Regions from separate parts of the Kosakonia oryzae genome, predicted to be linked through region 3. Evidence: predicted binding sites of a transcription regulator. Region 3 holds the regulator's gene; each other region holds the start of a gene.

The links. The regulator CRP, encoded in region 3, controls carbon source genes, mostly activating them, when cyclic AMP is high. The targets are predictions, from matches to a motif close to ATGTGANNNNNNTCACAT.
Region 1: a site for CRP is predicted at 3,327-3,344, ahead of rhaS (HTH-type transcriptional activator RhaS). Genes of this name have one in related genera too.
Region 2: a site for CRP is predicted at 2,888-2,905, ahead of bhsA (multiple stress resistance protein BhsA). Genes of this name have one in related genera too.

The regions. Positions count from the first base shown of each region.
Region 1 covers NZ_CP014007.2:5,319,644-5,326,609, forward strand. The annotation lists gene sodA (superoxide dismutase [Mn]) at 1-116, opposite strand, end outside; gene rhaT (L-rhamnose/proton symporter RhaT) at 406-1,440, shown strand; gene rhaR (HTH-type transcriptional activator RhaR) at 1,441-2,289, opposite strand; gene rhaS (HTH-type transcriptional activator RhaS) at 2,363-3,199, opposite strand; gene rhaB (rhamnulokinase) at 3,499-4,968, shown strand; gene rhaA (L-rhamnose isomerase) at 4,965-6,224, shown strand; gene rhaD (rhamnulose-1-phosphate aldolase) at 6,373-6,966, shown strand, end outside.
Region 2 covers NZ_CP014007.2:3,255,728-3,262,693, reverse strand. The annotation lists gene AWR26_RS15615 (NAD(P)/FAD-dependent oxidoreductase) at 1-840, shown strand, start outside; gene AWR26_RS15610 (glycine zipper 2TM domain-containing protein) at 1,036-1,575, shown strand; gene AWR26_RS15605 (TetR/AcrR family transcriptional regulator) at 2,097-2,732, opposite strand; gene bhsA (multiple stress resistance protein BhsA) at 2,975-3,232, shown strand; gene ldtC (L,D-transpeptidase LdtC) at 3,312-4,277, opposite strand; gene mfd (transcription-repair coupling factor) at 4,432-6,966, opposite strand, start outside.
Region 3 covers NZ_CP014007.2:415,623-422,588, reverse strand. The annotation lists gene AWR26_RS01910 (YheU family protein) at 1-146, shown strand, start outside; gene AWR26_RS01905 (phosphoribulokinase) at 202-1,071, shown strand; gene AWR26_RS01900 (OsmC family protein) at 1,101-1,505, opposite strand; gene crp (cAMP-activated global transcriptional regulator CRP) at 1,818-2,450, shown strand; gene AWR26_RS01890 (YccS/YhfK family putative transporter) at 2,498-4,576, shown strand; gene argD (bifunctional acetylornithine/succinyldiaminopimelate transaminase) at 4,566-5,786, opposite strand; gene pabA (aminodeoxychorismate synthase component 2) at 5,874-6,437, opposite strand; gene AWR26_RS01875 (putative adenosine monophosphate-protein transferase Fic) at 6,468-6,966, opposite strand, start outside.

The DNA.
Region 1 (6,966 bases), 510 kb from region 3:
GCGTTATTTACGTAAGTCTGGTGATGTTTAGTGTGATGGATTTCCATCGTCTGCTTGTCGAAATGAGGCTCAAGGGCATCATACGCGTACGGCAGAGCGGGCAGTGTATAGCTCATTTTCATCTCCATTATTGTCTGGCGGCATATATGTTAATGCCGCGTAAGCAGTCGGATCATTATAGTTAATTAAATGATATTGAAAATGTTTATCAATGCCGTAGTTTTAATAAGGTTATAACTTTTGGTTATGTTATTGAAATTGTGAAGCTGCTCACCTCCATCACGTGCTCATTGCCAGCTCGTCACCTATCGCGGCAAACGCCTCAAGGTTAATCTCCTGACTGATTTTTACACTCATCAGGTCGGCTGCTCGTATCCCGACGATAAAAACAAAGAGGATGAGAAAATGAGTAACGCGATTACGATGGGTATTCTTTGGCATTTGATAGGTGCGGCCAGTGCAGCCTGTTTCTATGCCCCGTTCAAGAAGGTTAAAAATTGGTCCTGGGAGACCATGTGGTCAATCGGCGGCATCGTCTCCTGGTTGATTCTTCCCTGGACCATCAGTGCGCTGTTACTGCCTGATTTTTGGGCCTATTACAGCTCATTCAGCGCTTCCACCCTGCTACCAGTCTTTCTCTTCGGCGCAATGTGGGGCATCGGGAACATCAACTACGGCCTCACCATGCGCTACCTCGGCATGTCGATGGGCATTGGCATCGCTATCGGCATTACGCTGATTGTCGGTACGCTTATGACGCCAATTATCAACGGTAATTTTGACGTTCTGATCAACACCGATGGCGGTCGAATGACGCTGCTCGGCGTGCTGGTTGCGCTGATAGGCGTCGGAATTGTGACCCGCGCAGGCCAGTTGAAAGAGCGCAAAATGGGCATTAAAGCCGAAGAGTTCAACCTGAAAAAAGGGCTGACGCTGGCGGTGATGTGCGGCGTATTTTCCGCCGGTATGTCCTTTGCCATGAACGCCGCCAAACCGATGCACGAAGCCGCTGCGGCGCTGGGCATCGATCCGCTCTACACCGCCTTGCCAAGTTATGTGGTGATCATGGGCGGCGGCGCGCTGATTAACCTCGGCTTCTGCTTCATTCGGCTGGCAAAACTGAAAAACCTGTCGGTAAAAGCCGACTTCTCGCTGGCAAAACCGCTGATCATCAGCAATATCCTGCTTTCAGCGCTGGGCGGTTTGATGTGGTATCTGCAATTCTTCTTCTACGCCTGGGGCCATGCCCGCATTCCGGCGCAGTACGACTACATCAGTTGGATGCTGCACATGAGCTTCTACGTGCTGTGCGGCGGCATTGTCGGGCTGATCCTGAAAGAGTGGAAGAATGCGGGTCGCCAGCCGGTGAGCGTGCTGAGCCTTGGTTGCGTGGTGATCATTGTTGCCGCCAATATCGTCGGCCTCGGCATGGCGAACTAATCAGGCAGCAACCCGGCTACGATGACGCCACTGACCTGGCGTCATCCCCACTTCCCGGCTAAACACCACCGAAAAGTAGTTACTGTCCTCAAACCCGCACTGCATGGCAATTTCGCCGATCATCTGCTCGGAATGTTGAAGCAAATACTGCGCATGGCAGATGCGCAACTGGCGCAGATAGTGGTTGATGGTCATCCCGGTCTGGCTGCGGAATTGCTGGCGCAGCGCACGCTCGCTGCACTGTTCCTGCTCGCAAAACTGCTCCAGCGCAAAGCTGCGATTCAGGCTGCCGGAGAGCGCGGTAATCAGCTTATCAAGCAGCGTCTCACTGTGCGTCGCGGCAAGGTTATCGGCAGCAAAACGGTGGCGTTTGAGCGTCATCACCAGTTGGGCAAACAGCGTTTCTGCCATCATATTCGCCAGCGGATCGGCTTTGGCGCTCTCATGCTCCAGCTGCGCAATCACCTGCCGCGCCTGCGCCATGCCGGTGCTGCCAATCCGCCAGTGCGGCGCGCCGGCCGGGCCGTTAAGGCCGGGAATATGCGCTGCCCAATCAAGATTGAGCGTCAATCGATCCGGGCAGTAGATAATATTTTGCAGCACCAGATCGTTAACCGAAGCGTAAGAGTGGCAATCTTCGGCGCGAATATAAAACAGGTCGCCGCGCGTGATGCGGTAAGGACGGTCATTCAGCACATGCAGGCCGTTGCCGCGCCACACCAGCACCAGTTCGCAAAATTCATGGGTGTGTTCAGCAAAGACATTTTGCGGATAGCGATCGGCCACCGCGACCGCTTGTCCGGCACGGGGAAAGAAATCCGCTTTGCGAAGAATCAGTTGGCCTGCCACACACTCACCTCTGCCTTGAACAACCTGAAATTATTAGCGGATCTTCGGCGACAAATCGGTGACAGCCTTCGCGTTACTGAAGCTGCGTATCGCGCCCCTGGCGGATATCGCGGGGCGACCAGTTGAATTCCCGGCGAAACAGGGTGGAGAAGTGATTGCTGTCGCCAAACCCGCAACGGAAAGCGATATCGGTAACGCTCTCGTCGCTGTGACGCAACATATGCCGCGCTTTGGTCAGCCTTAACCGGTTGAGATAACGCTGCGGCGTCAGGCCCGTAGAATGCTTCAACTGGCGATGCAGTGTGCGCAAAGAGAGCGTGAACTGGTCGGCCAGCGTTTCCCAACAGACATCCTCGGCGAAATGATCTTCCAGCCATAACATCAGTTGATTGAGGCGGGCATCGCTGCTGACGGCACCCTCCTGCTGGCTCCCTTTACGCAGCATCACCAGCAGTTGCATAAACAGGATCTCGCGGTTCGCAATACCGTGGGTATCCATTTCGGGATCCAGTTTTTCCATCTGCCCGATAATCTCCCGTACCTGCGCCAGCGTCTGCTGGCTCACCCGCCAGTGCGATGGGTAGTGACCATCCTGCTCCTGCGGCAGTAGCTGGTGCAAACCGGCAAGGAACTGGAAAGCCTCCGGTGAACGGTACAACACATTGGTCAGGCACAGGTTATCGGTATGCTCATATAAGTGCCGATCATGGTCGCGGACAAAACAGACGGTGCCGCCGCTGATAGTGAAAGGCTGACCATTAAAAACGTGGATCCCGGTGCCGTGTTCAACGATCACAATTTCATGAAAATCATGATGATGTTCAGGGAAAGCCGCCTGGGGAAGCCGGGGTTCAATGGCAACAGGTGATTGACCTGCCGGGAAAAAATCCACGCTATGAAGTACGGTCATGATTGCCCCACTAATGAGAAACTTTCTCAAAATAGTAATTAAGGGTTATCAACCTCACCTTAAATTTTCGACAGCTTTTCGCGCATAGCCTGCCGTTTTTTCAAGAAACGACCGGAAAGATCAGGAAATGTGGCAACGGTCACAATGGCTTAAATCCCCGCCATTACTGGAAACTGTGAACTTTCTCACGTTCACCTTTGCTTCCTTGCCAGCGGCAATTGGCGGCTGTCAGTAGCAAGAAGGTACGCCTTACCCCTCTTTTTTAGACTGTCTGCAATGACTCTAAGAAGGACCCAATCATGACTTTTCGCCACTGTGTCGCAGTTGATTTAGGCGCCTCAAGCGGACGTGTCATGCTGGCGCGTTATGACAGCCAGCAGCGCATCCTTTCGCTTCGCGAAATCCACCGTTTTAGTAACTGTCTGCAAAAAGTGGACGGCTTTGATTGCTGGGATATCGACAGCCTGGAAAACGAAATTCGCTGCGGCCTGCTGAAGGTTTGCGAAGAAGGCATTCAGCCCGACAGCATCGGCATCGATACCTGGGGCGTCGATTACATTCTGATTAACCGCGAAGGCCAGCGCGTCGGTCTGCCGATTGCTTACCGCGACGATCGCACCGATGGCGTAATGCAGCGTGCGCTGCAGAATCCCGGCAAAGCCGATATCTATCGCCGCAGCGGCATCCAGTTTTTACCCTTCAACACGCTGTATCAGTTACGTGCGCTGACGGAACAACAGCCGGAGCTGCTTGACCAGGTCGCGCATGCGCTGCTGATCCCCGATTACTTTAGCTACCGTCTGACCGGCCAATTGAACTGGGAATACACCAATGCCACTACCACGCAACTGGTCAATATCAACACCGATAACTGGGACGATTCGTTGCTGGCGTGGGCGGGCGTTCCGGCCAGTTGGTTTGGCACGGCCACACATCCCGGCAATGTGATTGGTCACTGGATCTGCCCGCAGGGCAACGCGATTCCGGTGGTCGCCGTCGCCAGCCACGATACCGCCAGCGCGGTAATCGCCTCGCCGCTGGCGGATAAAGACGCAGCTTATTTGTCCTCCGGCACCTGGTCATTAATGGGCTTTGAGAGCAAAACCCCTTACACCAGCGATGACGCGCTGGCGGCGAATATCACCAACGAAGGCGGCGCGGAAGGGCGCTACCGCGTGCTGAAAAACATTATGGGGTTGTGGCTGCTGCAACGGGTGCTTAAAGAACAGCAGGTCAGCGATCTGCCCGCGCTGATTGCCGCCACCGAACAGCTTGCGCCCTGCCGCTTTGTTATCAACCCGAATGACGATCGTTTTATCAACCCGCAGAACATGAGCGCCGAACTTCAGGCCACCTGCCGGGAAGCGGGTCAGCCTGTGCCGCAAAACGCTGCCGAACTGGCGCGCTGCATCTTCGACAGCCTTGCCCTGCTGTATGCCGACATCCTTGCCGAACTGGCCTTTCTGCGCGGTAAACCCTTCAACCGCCTGCATATCGTCGGTGGCGGTTGCCAGAACCAGTTACTGAATCAGCTCTGCGCCGACGCCTGCGGGCTGCCGGTGGTGGCCGGTCCGGTGGAAGCCTCCACGCTCGGCAACATCGGCATTCAGCTTATGACGCTGGATGAACTGAGCAACGTCGATGATTTCCGTCAGGTGGTGGCGAGCAACCACAACCTGATCACTTTTACCCCTAATCCTGACCATGAAATCGCCCGTTACGTCGCGCGCTTTCAGCAAAAACGACAGACAAAGGAGCTTTGCGCATGACCACTCAACTTGAACACGCCTGGGAAATTGCCAAACAGCGCTTCGCCGCTGTGGGGATTGATGTCGAGGAGGCGCTGCGCCAGCTCGATCGCCTGCCGGTTTCCATGCACTGCTGGCAGGGCGATGACGTAGCCGGTTTTGAAAACCCGCAAGGCAGCCTGACGGGCGGTATCCAGGCCACCGGCAACTACCCAGGCAAAGCGCGCAACGCCAGCGAACTGCGCGCCGATCTGGAGCAGGCGCTGAGCCTGATCCCCGGCCCGAAACGCCTTAACCTGCACGCCATTTACCTCGAAGCCGACGGCCCGGTTGGCCGCGATGAGATCAAACCGGAACACTTCACGAATTGGGTGCAGTGGGCGAAAACGAACAAACTGGGGCTGGATTTTAACCCTTCCTGCTTCTCGCACCCGCTGAGCGCAGACGGTTTTACCCTCTCCCACGCTAACGATGAGATCCGCCAGTTCTGGATTGATCACGTCAAAGCCAGCCGTCGCGTATCGGCCTGGTTCGGCGAACAACTCGGCACACCGTCGGTAATGAATATCTGGATCCCGGACGGCATGAAAGATGTCACCGTTGACCGCCTGGCACCGCGCCAGCGCCTGCTCAATGCGCTGGACGAAGCGCTCAGCGAAAAACTCAACCCGGCGCACCATATCGACGCCGTCGAAAGCAAGCTGTTCGGGATTGGCGCAGAGAGCTACACCGTTGGCTCCAACGAGTTTTACATGGGCTATGCCACCAGCCGCCAGACCGCGCTGTGCCTCGATGCCGGTCACTTCCACCCGACAGAGGTGATCTCCGACAAAATCTCCGCCGCCATGCTTTATGTGCCGCGCCTGCTGCTGCACGTCAGCCGCCCGGTGCGCTGGGACAGCGATCACGTGGTGCTGCTGGATGACGAAACCCAGGCCATCGCCAGCGAGATCGTGCGCCACCAGCTGTTTGACCGTGTGCACATCGGTCTCGACTTCTTCGACGCCTCGATCAACCGCATTGCCGCGTGGGTCATCGGTACCCGCAATATGAAAAAAGCCCTGCTGCGCGCGTTGCTGGAGCCGGTTGAAACGCTGCGCAAACTGGAAGCCGACGGCGACTACACCGCCCGCCTGGCGCTGCTGGAAGAGCAGAAATCCCTGCCGTGGCAGGCCGTATGGGAGATGTATTGCCAGCGCCATGACACGCCAGCCAGCAGCCAGTGGCTGGACAGCGTGCGGGCATATGAAAAAGAGATTTTGAGTACACGTCGTTAACCGGAAGCCAGGGTGCGGGCCGGATAAGCGCAGCGCCATCCGGCAAGCAACGTTATTAAGAAAAAATGCCGGATGGCGAGGCCATCGCAGCTTATCCGGCCTACGTGAGACCCGAGAGATGTCGGGCACTAAACAGGACAGAAAGACTATGCAGACCATTATTAATTCCTGGTTCGTCCAGGGGATGATCAAAGCCACCTCCGATGCCTGGCTGAAGGGCTGGGACGAACGTAACGGCGGCAACCTGACGCTGCGCCTGGATGATACGGATATCGCGCCGTATGAAGCCGACTTCCACCAGAAACCGCGCTATATCGCGCTCAGCCAGCCGATGCCGCTGCTGGCGAACACGCCGTTTATTGTCACCGGCTCCGGCAAATTCTTCCGCAACGTGCAGCTCGATCCGGCGGCGAACTTAGGCGTGGTGAAAGTGGACAGCGATGGCGCGGGCTACCACATTCTGTGGGGATTGACGTCTGAAGCGGTACCGACCTCGGAACTGCCCGCTCACTTCCTGTCGCACTGCCAGCGCATACAGGTCACCGGCGGAAAAGATCGCGTGATCATGCACTGCCACGCCACCAACCTGATAGCACTCACTTATGTGCTGGAAAACACGTCCGATCTGATGACCCGCAAACTGTGGGAAGGCAGCACCGAATGTCTGGTGGTGTTCCCGGATGGCGTTGGCATTCTGCCGTGGATGGTGCCCGGCACCGATGAAATCGGCCAGGCGACCGCT
Region 2 (6,966 bases), 2.6 Mb from region 3:
AATTTGTTCCTGAAATATTCGGCCAACCTTGGTGCTAACGGCAAAGTCAATATTGCGATTGTCGGTGGCGGCGCGACCGGTGTTGAACTCTCCGCAGAGTTGCACAATGCGGTGAAACAGCTTCATAGCTACGGTTACAAAGGGCTGACCAATGAAGCGCTGAACGTCACGCTGGTGGAAGCGGGTGAGCGCATTCTGCCGGCGTTGCCGCCGCGTATCTCCGGTGCCGCGCACAATGAACTGACCAAAATGGGCGTCCGCGTGCTGACCCAGACAATGGTTACCAGCGCCGACGAAGGCGGTCTGCATACCAAAGAGGGCGAATACATCAAGGCCGACCTGATGGTATGGGCGGCAGGGATCAAAGCGCCGGACTTTATGAAAGAGATTGGTGGGCTGGAAACCAACCGCATCAATCAGCTGGTCGTTGAGCCGACGCTGCAAACGACGCGCGATGCAGATATTTACGCCATTGGCGACTGTGCTTCCTGCGCCCGTCCGGAAGGCGGATTTGTGCCGCCGCGCGCGCAGGCTGCTCATCAGATGGCCACCCTTGCGTTGCATAACATTCTGGCGCAGATCAAAGATAAGCCGCTGAAATCTTATGTTTACAAGGATCACGGTTCACTGGTTTCCCTGTCGAACTTCTCCACCGTGGGCAGCCTGATGGGTAACCTGATGCGTGGTTCAATGATGATTGAAGGTCGTATTGCCCGTTTCGTGTATATCTCGCTGTACCGTATGCACCAGGTCGCGCTGCACGGCTATTTCAAAACCGGTCTGATGATGCTGGTCGGCAGTATTAACCGCGTGATCCGTCCACGTCTGAAATTGCACTGATCCTGTTTCGCTGCTCTCCCGGTTATTGGCCGGGAGGCAGCATATCTCGCTGCCTTCCAGACGTATGCTGGTCGGAAAACTCTGAATATCATCTTTTACCCCACCTGTATCCCTATTTTTGCGTGCTTTCCGATTGGCTTTACTCTTGCTCAAGTTGCAAAATTGTTACCAATAGTCAACCAGGGAGAAAATCCTGTGAATAAATCAATGTTAGCGGGTATCGGTATTGGCGTGGCCGCTGCACTGGGCGTTGCCGCAGTGGCCAGCCTGAATGTCTTCGATCGCGGCCCTCAATATGCGCAGGTCGTTTCAGCCACGCCAATCAAGGAAACAGTAAAAACGCCGCGTCAGGAGTGCCGTAATGTTACTATGACGCATCGCCGCCCGGTGCAGGACGAAAACCGTATTACCGGTTCGGTACTTGGCGCAGTGGCTGGTGGGGTGCTCGGTCACCAGTTTGGCGGCGGCAAAGGACGAGATGTTGCAACTGTCGTCGGCGCGTTAGGCGGCGGGTATGCGGGTAACCAAATCCAGGGCGGTATGCAGGAGCGTGACACCTACACCACCACCCAGCAGCGTTGCAGCACGGTATATGATAAATCGGAAAAAATGCTCGGCTACGACGTGACGTACAAAATCGGCGACCAGCAGGGAAAAATCCGCATGGATAAAGATCCGGGAACGCAGATTCCGCTGGATAAAAATGGTCAGCTGATCCTGAATAACAACGCGTAAAATAGTAGTACTCTGCATGTTGGCTCCCCATCGCTCAGGCTGGGGAGCCTTTTTTTCACTAAAAAGCCCTGCATGACTGCAAGGCTTAATCAGATCAAATGAAATCGTGTTGACGAACCACCAATAGCCCGGTGATGAGAACAGATATAAAAGCAAATAATACTGAACCGCCCAACATAACCCACAGACCAAATAACAATGTAATTACTATTAACACTTTAATGAATGGTAATAGCAAAATCATCTCCATATTCCTTCTGCTTGTGATCAGTCAGTGAAGTACCCTTTATCCTCGACAAGTCATGCATTACAGCGCGTAAAAAAGAGAGCAAAGGAAAACCAGTTTAATGTGTCATCATGACGCTTATAATTTGTATCATTCTGCTGAATGATTAGCGGAGCAATAATCACAATTAATAATAGCAAAGCGGGGGATTTAGCTGATAGTTTTTACCTATTATTGAAATGTGATATCTCTATCACAGAGATAAAAAAAGAGACGGTTTCCCGTCTCATTTTTTTTATGCCTTGATCAAATTTGGCCACAGTCGCAGGGTTGTGCGCGTGATCTGCAGCAGCTTCTCAACGCTGGCACCTTCGCGCGCGCTGATCGACATTCCCTGCAAAACACATCCAAGGAATTCAGCCAGCGCCTGCGGATCTGCATCCGCCGGGATCTCACCGCGCTGCTGGCGCTGAGTGAGAAACTGGAGCAGGGTATCTTCCTGCTGCGCATGCCGCGACTTGATCGTTTGCGCGATGGCCTGCGAAGAAGCCGCCAGCGTCGCCGAGGTGTTGATCATAAAACAACCGGCTGGCGTATCGGTGCTGGTAAAGCACTTTGCCACGGCGGTGAAATAATCCAGCAGCGCGGTTTCTACCGGTTTGTCCTCGCAGAGCAACTGGGCTTCGTGCTTCCGGGCGAACCGCGCAATATAGCGATCGAGCACCGCACGGAACAACCCCTCTTTATTGGTGAACTCAGCGTACAGCGTCGGCGCTTTCGCCCCGGTGGCTTCCACGAGATCGGATAATGATGTGGCTTCGTAGCCATGCTGCCAGAACAGCGTCATGGCTTTGTCGAGCGCCGCTTCCCTGTCGAACACTTTCGGTCGGCCACGGCATTTTTTGGTGCAACTGGTGACTTCACTGGTCATATCGCCGCTTAACCTTTGTTGGTTTGTTGAACAACCATTATAAAAATAATTGTCGCCAATGACCAGCAGCAAATAGCACATATTCATAAAACATATGCTTATGAAATATAAGCAATTAACATTTTAATTAACAATCATTACAAAAATATGTTGACCAGTGACGAAGATCACACTTATCATTTACCTATCGATCGTTAACTTAATAGCTAACGACATCTTTTATCTTTATCCGGGAAAAAATCATGAAAAACATCACTGCGCTTTTCGCCGCTGCTGCACTCAGTACCCTCTCTTTTGCCAGCTTTGCTGCCGTTGAAGTTCAGTCTGCGCCGACAGGGCAGCAGGAAGTTGCTGCCATTGGCGTCAGCGCGGGTTCTGATCTCTCTTCCGTTGAAGCCAAACTGGCGCAAAAAGCTGACGAAATGGGCGCGAAATCGTTCCGCATCACTTCCGTGACCGGTTCTGACAAACTGCACGGTACTGCGGTGCTGTACAAATAAACCCAACCTCTCTCCCCTGTGCCACTGCAATAAAAAAGGCCCGGCGTACTGCGCCGGGCCTTTTCTTTTTCGCTTAGTTTTACAGAGCCTGTAAGGCACTCTCACTATGACGCGTAACATCAACCGGCATACCAGAGCGGATTTCCATTGCGTGGTTCATGATGCTGGCATCGCTACGCGCATCGTCTTTGAAGGCCTGCATCGCGGCATTCAGCATGATGGGTAGTGTTTGCGGATCGTCATCAATCGATTTTGACAGCGGTTGATGGACTTCAACCAGCCGCCTACCGTCCGGCTCAACCGACGCTTTTATCGGCGTATTAATGATATTCACCGCCGTTCCGGGCGTCACGCTGGCAAACAGACTGGAAATATCGGCATCGCGCAGGCGAATGCAGCCGGAGCTGACGCGCATGCCGATACCAAAATCCGCATTGGTGCCGTGCAGCAGATAAACCCCGCCAAACGCGGCAAGACGGATCGCATGATGCCCCATCGGATTATCCGGCCCGGCTGACATCACCGCAGGCAGATCAATCCCCTGAGCCTTGTAACGCGCGCGGATGTTGGCGGTTGGTGTCCAGGTGGGGTTGGCGCGTTTATCGGAAACGGTGGTGACCATCGTTGGTGTCAGGGTGTCGCCACCTAACTGGCCAATGCCGATGGGATAAACCGTCACTTCATTTTTTCCCGGCGGATAATAATAGAGACGCAGTTCCGCGAGATTAATCACAATGCCCTTGCGCGGAACATCCGGCAGCAGGGTTTGCAGTGGGATCGTCAGTACGCTGCCCGCGCGCGGCACATAAGGGTCGACACCCGGGTTTGCCTGCAACAGCGCGAGAAAACCAACGTTATATTTTTTGGCAATCGCTTCCAGTGAACCGCCATCATTTTGCACCACGTGATAACGGTTTTCGCCAACCAGACGGCTGCCCTCGGCGGGCAATGGCCAGCTATTTGCCCGCGCGGGCAGGGTGAGGGCAGTAACGATCGCAACAGTAAGAAGGGTGATCCAGCAGGTAAAACGCGCAATTCTTCTCATTACCATAATCCATGTAAATCATAAGGTTATTTGTGTGCAGCTTTGCGATGGGATTATGGTCGGGCAGGGTGTCGGGAAATCCTGGCTATTGCAAAATATTTGTAAATCTTGCGAAAAATAACAGGCCGGGCCAGGCGGCCCGGCGCTAAAACCGTCAGGCGACGGCGTTTTCGGCCAGTTGCTGCATAAAATTACGCACCCACTCCATGCGGGTTTTCCGTTCGCTCAGATCCTGCATAAATTTCAGCCGCGTCGGACCATCCAGACGGAAATGCTGCGGCTGCTTTTGCAGCAGACCAATCAGCCACACCGGATTGACGTTGTTTTTCTCGTTGAACTCGATGATGCCGCCTTTTTCATTGCCTTCCAGTTTGCGGATCCCCAGCTTCTGCGCTTGCTGGCGCAGCAGGGCGATATCCAGCAGATTTCGCGCGGCATCCGGTAGCAGCCCAAAGCGATCGATCAGTTCGACTTTAATCTCTTCCAGCGCGTTCATATCTTTTGCGCTGGCGATGCGTTTATAGAACGACAGACGGGTATTAACATCAGGAATAAAATCGTCCGGCAACAGCGAAGGCATGCGCAGTTCGACCTCGGTCTGCTGGCTGGTTAAATCCTCCAGCGACGGCTCGCGGCCGGCCTTCAGCGCATCAACGGCGTTTTCCAGCAATTCCATATACAGCGAGAAGCCGATGGTTTCCATCTGGCCGCTCTGATCTTCACCGAGCAGCTCGCCCGCGCCACGGATCTCCAGATCGTGTGTTGCCAGCGCAAAACCTGCGCCCAAATCCTCCAGCGAAGCAATCGCTTCCAGCCGTTTTTGCGCGTCGGGAGTCATCGCTTTCGGGTGCGGCGTCAGCAGCCAGGCGTAAGCCTGGTGGTGCGAGCGTCCAACGCGTCCGCGCAACTGATGCAACTGGGCTAGGCCAAAGTGGTCGGCGCGTTCGATGATAATGGTATTGGCGGTCGGAATATCGATCCCGGTTTCAATGATGGTAGTGCAGACCAGCACGTTGAAACGCTGATGATGGAAATCGTTCATCACCCGTTCCAGTTCACGCTCGCGCATCTGCCCGTGACCGATTGCGATACGCGCTTCCGGTACCAGCTTCGCCAGCCTGTCGGCGGCTTTCTGGATATTTTCCACGTCGTTATACAGGTAGTAAACCTGCCCGCCGCGCAGCACTTCACGCAGGATCGCCTCCCGCACCACCAGGCTGTCGTACTCCCGAACAAAGGTTTTAACCGCCAGACGGCGCGCGGGCGGCGTGGCGATGATCGACAGGTCGCGCATCCCGCTCATTGCCATATTCAATGTGCGCGGGATCGGCGTTGCCGTCAGCGTCAGAATATCGACATCGGCACGCATCGCTTTAATACGCTCTTTATGGCGCACGCCAAAGCGGTGCTCTTCGTCGACAATCAGCAGACCGAGATCTTTTAACTTCACATCGCTTTGCAGCAGTTTGTGGGTGCCGATCAGAATATCGATTTTACCTTCAGCCGCCTGTTCAAGAATTTGCGACTGCTCTTTGGCACTGCGAAAACGTGAGAGCATCTCAATGCGCACCGGCCAGTTGGCAAAACGGTCGCGGAAGTTATCAAAGTGCTGCTGCGCCAGCAGGGTGGTTGGCACCAGCACCGCCACCTGCTTGTTGTTTTCGACCGCAAGGAATGCCGCGCGCATCGCCACTTCGGTTTTACCGAAACCCACATCGCCGCACACCAGACGATCCATCGCCAGCGGCTGGCACATATCACTGAGCACGGCGTTGATCGCCTGCGCCTGATCCGGCGTGGTTTCGAAGGGGAAACTATCGCAGAACAGTTGATATTGTTCACGATCGTGCTTGAAGGCAAAACCTGCTTTTGCCGCGCGCTGCGCGTAGATATCCAGCAGTTCAGCCGCCACATCACGCACTTTTTCCGCCGCTTTCTGCCGCGCCCGCGCCCAGGCATCGCTGCCCAGTTTATGCAGCGGGGCACTCTCTTCTGCGCCGCCCGCATAGCGGCTGATCAGATGCAGCGAAGAGACCGGGACATAAAGTTTGGCGTCACCGGCGTACGTCAGCATCAGGTATTCGCCTTTAATACCGCCTGCTTCCAGCGTGGTCATACCGGCATAACGCCCGACGCCATGTTCCAGATGCACCACCGGCTGGCCGTCGTGCAGCTCGGCAAGGTTACGGATAAGCGTATCCGGGTTAATCGTCCGCCGGGTATCCTGGCGGCGGCGCGCAACGCGCTCGCCCAGCAGATCGCTTTCGCAAATCAGCGCCCGATTGCGCAGGGTGTCGATAAAACCGTGCTCTGCCGAGCCGATCATCAGCCAGGCACCGGGCGTTGACGCTTCGTCGAGGCGCAAAATGCGTTTGGGCGCCACTTTAATGCGCGCCAGCAGCTCTATCAGCGCTTCGCGGCGGCCTTCGCTTTCGACCGAGAAAACCACCGGGCCGCTGAAGGATTCAAGGAACTTACGCAGGTTATCCAGCGGTGATTTTTGCTGCGCCTGCACCGCCAGCTCCGGCAGTGCGCGGTAACCGAGATTAACGTGCGCGGCTTTTTCACTGAGCCGTTCAGTTTTGAGCTGGATACGCGGCCATTTTTTCAGTTCGCTGAACAGCGCGTCGCTGCGCAGCCATAAGCTTTCCGGCGGCAACAGCGGGCGCATCGGATCCACACCACGGCT
Region 3 (6,966 bases):
GCACCGATTATGGTGAACATGAACGTTCGCTAGAACAAAAGGTCGCTGACGTTAAACGTCAACTGCAACGCGGTGAAGCTGTACTGGTGTGGTCGGAACTGCACGAGACGGTAAATATTATGCCGCGTGGGCAGTTCCACAATTAACCGGGTAGATGGCGGCTGACTATACTGCAAACACAGTTTTATTCAGGGAGTTGCTATGTCCGCCAAACATCCGGTCATCGCCGTTACTGGCTCCAGCGGCGCGGGAACCACCACGACCAGCGTCGCCTTCCGTAAAATCTTCGCCCAGCTCAACATGCATGCCGCAGAAGTGGAAGGTGACAGCTTCCATCGCTTTACCCGTCCGGAAATGGATATGGCGATCCGCAAAGCCCGCGATCTTGGGCGGCATATCAGTTACTTTGGCCCGGATGCCAATGACTTTGGCCTGCTCGAACAGACCTTTAGCGAATATGGCCAGAGCGGAACCGGGCAAACGCGTAAATATCTGCATACCTACGATGAAGCGGTGCCGTGGAATCAGGTTCCGGGCACGTTTACGCCCTGGCAACCGCTGCCGGAACCCACCGACGTGCTGTTTTACGAAGGGCTGCACGGCGGCGTAGTGACACCGCAAAATGACGTGGCGCGGCACGTTGATTTACTGGTTGGCGTGGTGCCGATCGTCAACCTGGAGTGGATCCAGAAACTGATTCGCGACACCAGCGAACGTGGGCACTCCCGTGAAGCGGTGATGGATTCGGTGGTTCGCTCGATGGAAGATTACATCAACTTTATCACCCCGCAGTTTTCCCGCACGCACATCAACTTCCAGCGCGTGCCGACGGTCGATACTTCTAACCCATTTGCCGCAAAAGGCATTCCGTCGCTGGATGAAAGCTTTGTAGTCATTCACTTCCAGAATTTGCAGGGCATTGATTACCCGTGGCTGTTGGCGATGCTGCAGGGTTCGTTTATTTCCCATATGGATACGCTGGTGGTACCGGGCGGCAAGATGGGGCTGGCGATGGAATTGATTATGACGCCGCTGGTGCAACGGCTGATGGAAGGGAAAAAGATTAAGTAGCCCGGCAAGCCTGGCGCCGGGCCAGGGCATCAGGCTTCGATAACCTCGTAGGAGTGAGTGATCTTCACGGCCTTCTCCAGCATCAGCGCTACGGAGCAATATTTTTCCGCCGACAGATCCACCGCGCGGGAAACCGCCGCGTCTTTCAGCGCCTTACCGGTGACGATAAAGTGCAGATTGATGTGCGTAAACAGACGCGGTGCCTCTTCACGGCGCTCGGAAGTCAGCTTCACTTCGCAGTCGGTCACGTCGTGGCGCCCTTTCTGCAGGATGGAAACGACGTCGATTGCACTGCAACCGCCCGCCGCCATCAGCACCATCTCCATCGGGCTTGGCGCTTTATCCCCGGAATTACCGTCCATCAGAATTTGGTGGCCAGATGCGGACTCACCCAGGAAGGTCAACCCTTCAACCCATTTCACACGTGCCTGCATTTTATACACTCCGGAGTAGTAATTTTCTCCACAGATTACGCGTACATAACAAAACTCGCAACGGAAGGCGACCTGCGTCATGCTGAAGCGAGACACCAGGAGACAGGCGTGAAAACCTATGCTAAAACAATCTGGATGCTACAAAGATAAATGGATGTTACGCATGTATGCATGACATCGTAGATTAGAGGCCGCAGATAACGCTGACGGCCCACTTCTCAGGACATGAGAAGCTTTGATTGCAACCCCGCAAGCAGGCTGAAACCTATATCCCCGCTTTCGGAGCCAGCTTATAACAGAGGATAACCGCGCATGGTGCTTGGCAAACCGCAAACAGACCCGACTCTCGAATGGTTCTTGTCTCATTGCCACATTCATAAGTACCCGTCGAAGAGCACGCTGATTCACCAGGGTGAAAAGGCGGAAACGCTGTATTACATCGTTAAAGGCTCAGTGGCAGTGCTAATCAAGGATGAGGAAGGTAAAGAGATGATTCTCTCTTACCTTAATCAGGGTGATTTTATCGGTGAACTGGGCTTGTTCGAAGAAGGTCAGGAGCGCAGTGCCTGGGTACGCGCCAAGACCGCTTGTGAAGTCGCCGAAATTTCCTACAAAAAATTCCGTCAGCTTATCCAGGTGAACCCGGATATTCTGATGCGTCTCTCCGCGCAGATGGCGCGTCGCCTTCAGGTGACCTCGGAGAAAGTCGGCAACCTGGCGTTCCTGGACGTAACGGGCCGTATCGCGCAGACATTGCTTAATCTGGCAAAACAGCCGGACGCAATGACTCACCCGGACGGCATGCAGATTAAAATCACTCGCCAGGAGATTGGCCAAATCGTTGGTTGCTCCCGTGAGACTGTCGGCCGCATCCTGAAAATGCTGGAAGATCAAAACCTGATCTCCGCCCACGGCAAAACCATCGTGGTATACGGAACACGTTAATCCGTAAAACGGCGCATCGTTTACCCGGCGCGCCGTTTTCTCTCCTCATGTGGCGCAGGCTGATTTATCACCCCGAAATCAACTACGCACTGCGACAAACGCTGGTGTTATGTCTGCCTGTGGCGATTGGCCTGCTCGTCGGCCATCTGCAACAGGGTCTGCTTTTCTCACTCGTTCCCGCTTGCTGCAACATTGCCGGTCTCGACACGCCGCATAAGCGCTTCTTTAAGCGCCTGATGATTGGCGGCTGTCTGTTTGCAGGTAGCAGCCTGGCGGTGCAATTGTTGCTGGCGGAAGATCTTCCGCTGCCGCTGATCTTTACCATGCTGACTCTGCTACTGGGCGTCACGGCCGAGATCAGCGCATTGCACGGGCGTTTATTGCCCGCCTCGCTGATTGCCGCCATCTTCACGCTCAGCCTCGCCGGGAATATGCCGGTGTGGGAGCCACTGCTGATCTACACGCTGGGCACGCTATGGTACGGGCTGTTTAACTGGTTCTGGTTCTGGATGTGGCGAGAACAACCACTGCGCGAATCGTTAAGTTTGCTCTACCGGCAACTGGCTGATTATTGCGAAGCCAAATACAGCCTGCTGACGCAGCATGCCGATCCGGAAAAAGCCCTGCCGCCGCTGCTTGCACGCCAGCAAAAAGTGGTGGATATGATTAGCCAGTGCTACCAACAGCTGCATATGCTGGCGGCCAATCAGCATAACGACTACAAACGCCTGCTGCGCGTTTTCCAGGTCGCGCTGGATTTGCAAGAGCATATTTCCGTCAGCCTGCACCAGCCGGAAGAGGTACAAAAGCTGGTTGAACAAACCCACGCCGAGCAGGTGATTCGCTGGAATGCGCAGACCGTCGCCGCCCGTTTACGCGTGCTGGCGGACGACATTCTCTACCATCGCTATCCGACGCGTTTCACAATGGAGAAGCAAATCGGCGCGCTGGAAAAAATCGCCCGCCAGCACCCGGATAATCCGGTAGGCCAGTTTTGCGCCTGGCACTTTAGCCGCATCGCCCGCGTACTGCGTACGCAGCGTCCTCTGTACATCCGCGATCTGATGGCGGAGAAGCAGCGTCGATTGCCATTGCTCCCGGCGCTGAAAAGCTATTTATCCCTGAAATCTGCCGCGCTGCGTAATGCGGCGCGCATCAGCGTAATGCTCAGTATTGCCAGCCTGATGGGCAGCGCCCTGCATCTGCCGAAGCCCTACTGGATCATGATGACGATTATGTTTGTCACGCAAAATGGTTATGGCGCGACACGCGTGCGCATTGTCCACCGGGCGGCAGGAACCCTTGCCGGGCTGGTGATCGCCGGGATCACGCTGCACTTTCATGTTCCGCTCGGTTTTACGCTGACGGCCATGTTATTGATTACGCTGGTCAGCTATCTGATTATCCGCAAAAGTTACGGCTGGGCGATGGTCGGTTTTACCATTACCGCGGTGTACTCATTGCAACTGCTGACCTTAAATGGCGAAGAATTTATTGTCGCGCGGCTAATCGATACCTTAATTGGCTGCCTGATCGCCTTTGGCGGTATGGTCTGGTTGTGGCCGCAATGGCAAAGCGGCTTGCTGCGTCAGAATGCCCACGACGCGCTGGAAACAGATCAGCAGGCGATTCGCCTGATCCTCAGCGATGACCCGCAGCCAACACCGCTCGCCTGGCAGCGTATGCGCGTCAACCAGGCACATAATGCACTTTTTAACTCGCTCAATCAGGCAATGCAGGAACCCGGCTTTAACACCCGCTATCTGGAAGATATGAAGTTGTGGGTCACACACAGCCAATTTATTGTCGAACATATCAATGCGATGACCACGCTGGCGCGCGAGCATACGATGCTGACGCCGGAACTGGCGCAGCGCTATTTGCAGTCCTGTGAAATTGCGCTGCAGCGTTGTCAGCAGCGGCTGGAGTATGACGGGCCGGGAGAGTCCGGTGACGTCAATATTCTGGAAGCGCCGGAAACGCTGACCCACGGGCCAATGAGCACGCTTGAACAGCATTTACAACGGGTTATCGGGCATCTGAACACCATGCACACCATTTCGTCAGTGGCATGGCGTCAGCGCCCGCATCACGGCATTTGGCTAAGCCGACGTCTTAACCATTAACCACTTTCTCGACTGCGCTGGCAAAGCGGCGCATCCCTTCATCAATATCCTGCTCGTCAATAACCAGCGACGGTGCAAAGCGCATGACGTCCGGACCGGCGTTCAGCACCATTACGCCCGCCTCTGCGGCAGCATAGAGAAAATCACGCGCGCGGCCTTTAAACGGCGCAGTCAATTCAGCGCCAACCAATAGTCCCATGCCGCGAATTTCGCTAAAGAGTTGATATTTTTCGCCGATCTGCTGCAAATGCTTGACGAAAAGCTGGCGTTTAGCATTCACACCGTTGAGCACTTCCGGCGTGTTGATAATGTCAAAAGCCGTTCCCGCAACCGCGCAGGCCAGCGGATTGCCACCATAGGTGGAGCCATGTGAACCGGCGTGGAACACGCTGGCGATCTCATTGGTCGTCAGCATCGCGCTGATCGGGAAACCGCCCCCCAGCGCTTTCGCACTGGTCAGAATGTCCGGCGTTACGCCATAGTGCATATAAGCAAACAGATCGCCGCTACGGCCCATGCCGCATTGCACTTCATCAAATACCAGCAGCGCTTTGTGCTGATCGCACAGTTCGCGCAGACCCTGCAAAAACTCCGGCGTTGCTGCCGTAACACCGCCTTCGCCCTGGATCGGCTCGACCACCACCGCGCAGGTATGATCATCCATGACAGCTTTCACCGCGTGCAGATCGTTGAATGGCACATGAATGATGTCGGCCGGTTTCGGGCCAAAGCCATCGGAATATTTCGGCTGACCACCCACCGTGACGGTAAACAGCGAACGACCGTGGAAGGCATTGTGGAAGGCAATAATTTTGGTTTTATACGGACTATGGCGAGTAGATGCATAAAAACGCGCCAGCTTAAAGGCGGTTTCGTTCGCTTCCGTGCCAGAGTTCATAAATACCACGCGTTCGGCAAAAGTCGCGTCAATCAGTTTACGCGCCAGACGCAGAGCCGGTTCGTTGGTGAACACATTGCTAATATGCCACAGCGTTTCACCCTGCGTTTTCAACGTTTCTACCAGCGCGGGATGACAGTGACCTAACGCAGTTACCGCAATTCCACCTGCAAAATCAACATACTCTTTACCCTGCTGATCCCACACACGACTGCCTTTTCCCTTCACCGGGATAAACTCGGCCGGTGCGTAAATTGGCAGAATCACTTCATCGAAGTTTGCACGCGTTACCGCGTCTTGCTGAGTTGCCATGTCTTGCCCATCCAGTTTTTTGTCGCATTGATTATGAAAATATAATCACGAAATATGCATAAAAAATCACTGCATGGCAACCAGAAATCACCGTTTGAGGAAGTTTTCCAGTAACTGGTGGCCCTGCTCGCTAAGAATGCTTTCCGGGTGAAACTGTACGCCTTCCAGATCCCACTGCCGGTGGCGAATCCCCATTATTTCCCCGCTTTCCGTGCGTGCAGTGACTTCAAAGCAGGCGGGTAGCGTAGGCGGGTCAATCACCAAAGAATGGTAACGGGTGACGGTTAACGGATTATTAAGCCCGGTAAATACGCCGCGGTTGTTATGGGTAATGGGCGATGTTTTGCCGTGCATCACTTTTGCCGCACGGACAATCTTCGCGCCAAAAACCTGGGCAATCGCCTGATGACCAAGACAGACGCCCAGCAGAGGAAGTTTGCCTGCATAATGGCGAATGGCTTCCAGCGAAATACCGGACTCATCCGGTGTACAGGGACCAGGCGAGATAACGATTTTTTGCGGTGCCAGCGCGGCAATATCCTCAAGCGCCAGCTCATCGTTACGCCTCACCTCCACCCTTGCGCCCAGTTCGCAAAAGTATTGATACAGGTTCCAGGTGAAGGAGTCGTAATTGTCGATAAGCAGGATCATAGCGGCCTCGGTAAAATAAACCGCGCTAGTTTACTCGCTTTCGACAGCTTCGCTTACCACTTTACGGAAGATGGCGCATAGCGGATCTAAATCCCCCATCGCTCCGGCCTGGTTCGCCGCGCTCCAGCGTTCAGGCACGATACCGCGCCAGTCCAGAATGTAACCGGCATGCAGCGCAAGCTGTTCAAAAAAGATGCGCTGTGCGATGCCATTGCCGAGACGGAAGGGATGCAGCACATTGATTTCACAGTAATAGTGTGCAAGCCGTTCAATAAACGCATCCGAAGAGAGGCCGCACAGCCACTCTTCCTCTTCCAGTTGCTGCATCAGTGCGTTGCCCTCTTTTTCGATGTATTCGAAATGGCAAAAACGCGTATCGCCCTCGTAAATATCCACTTCCCGGAACTTCCCGGCCCAGTCGAACACATCCTGGTAAAGGTGATGATGAATAGCGCACAGATGCGGAAGCCCGCGCGCCAGCGGCCCCAGTTCGAGCGTCGCTGCGCGTAGTGCCGTCAGCTCATAAGCG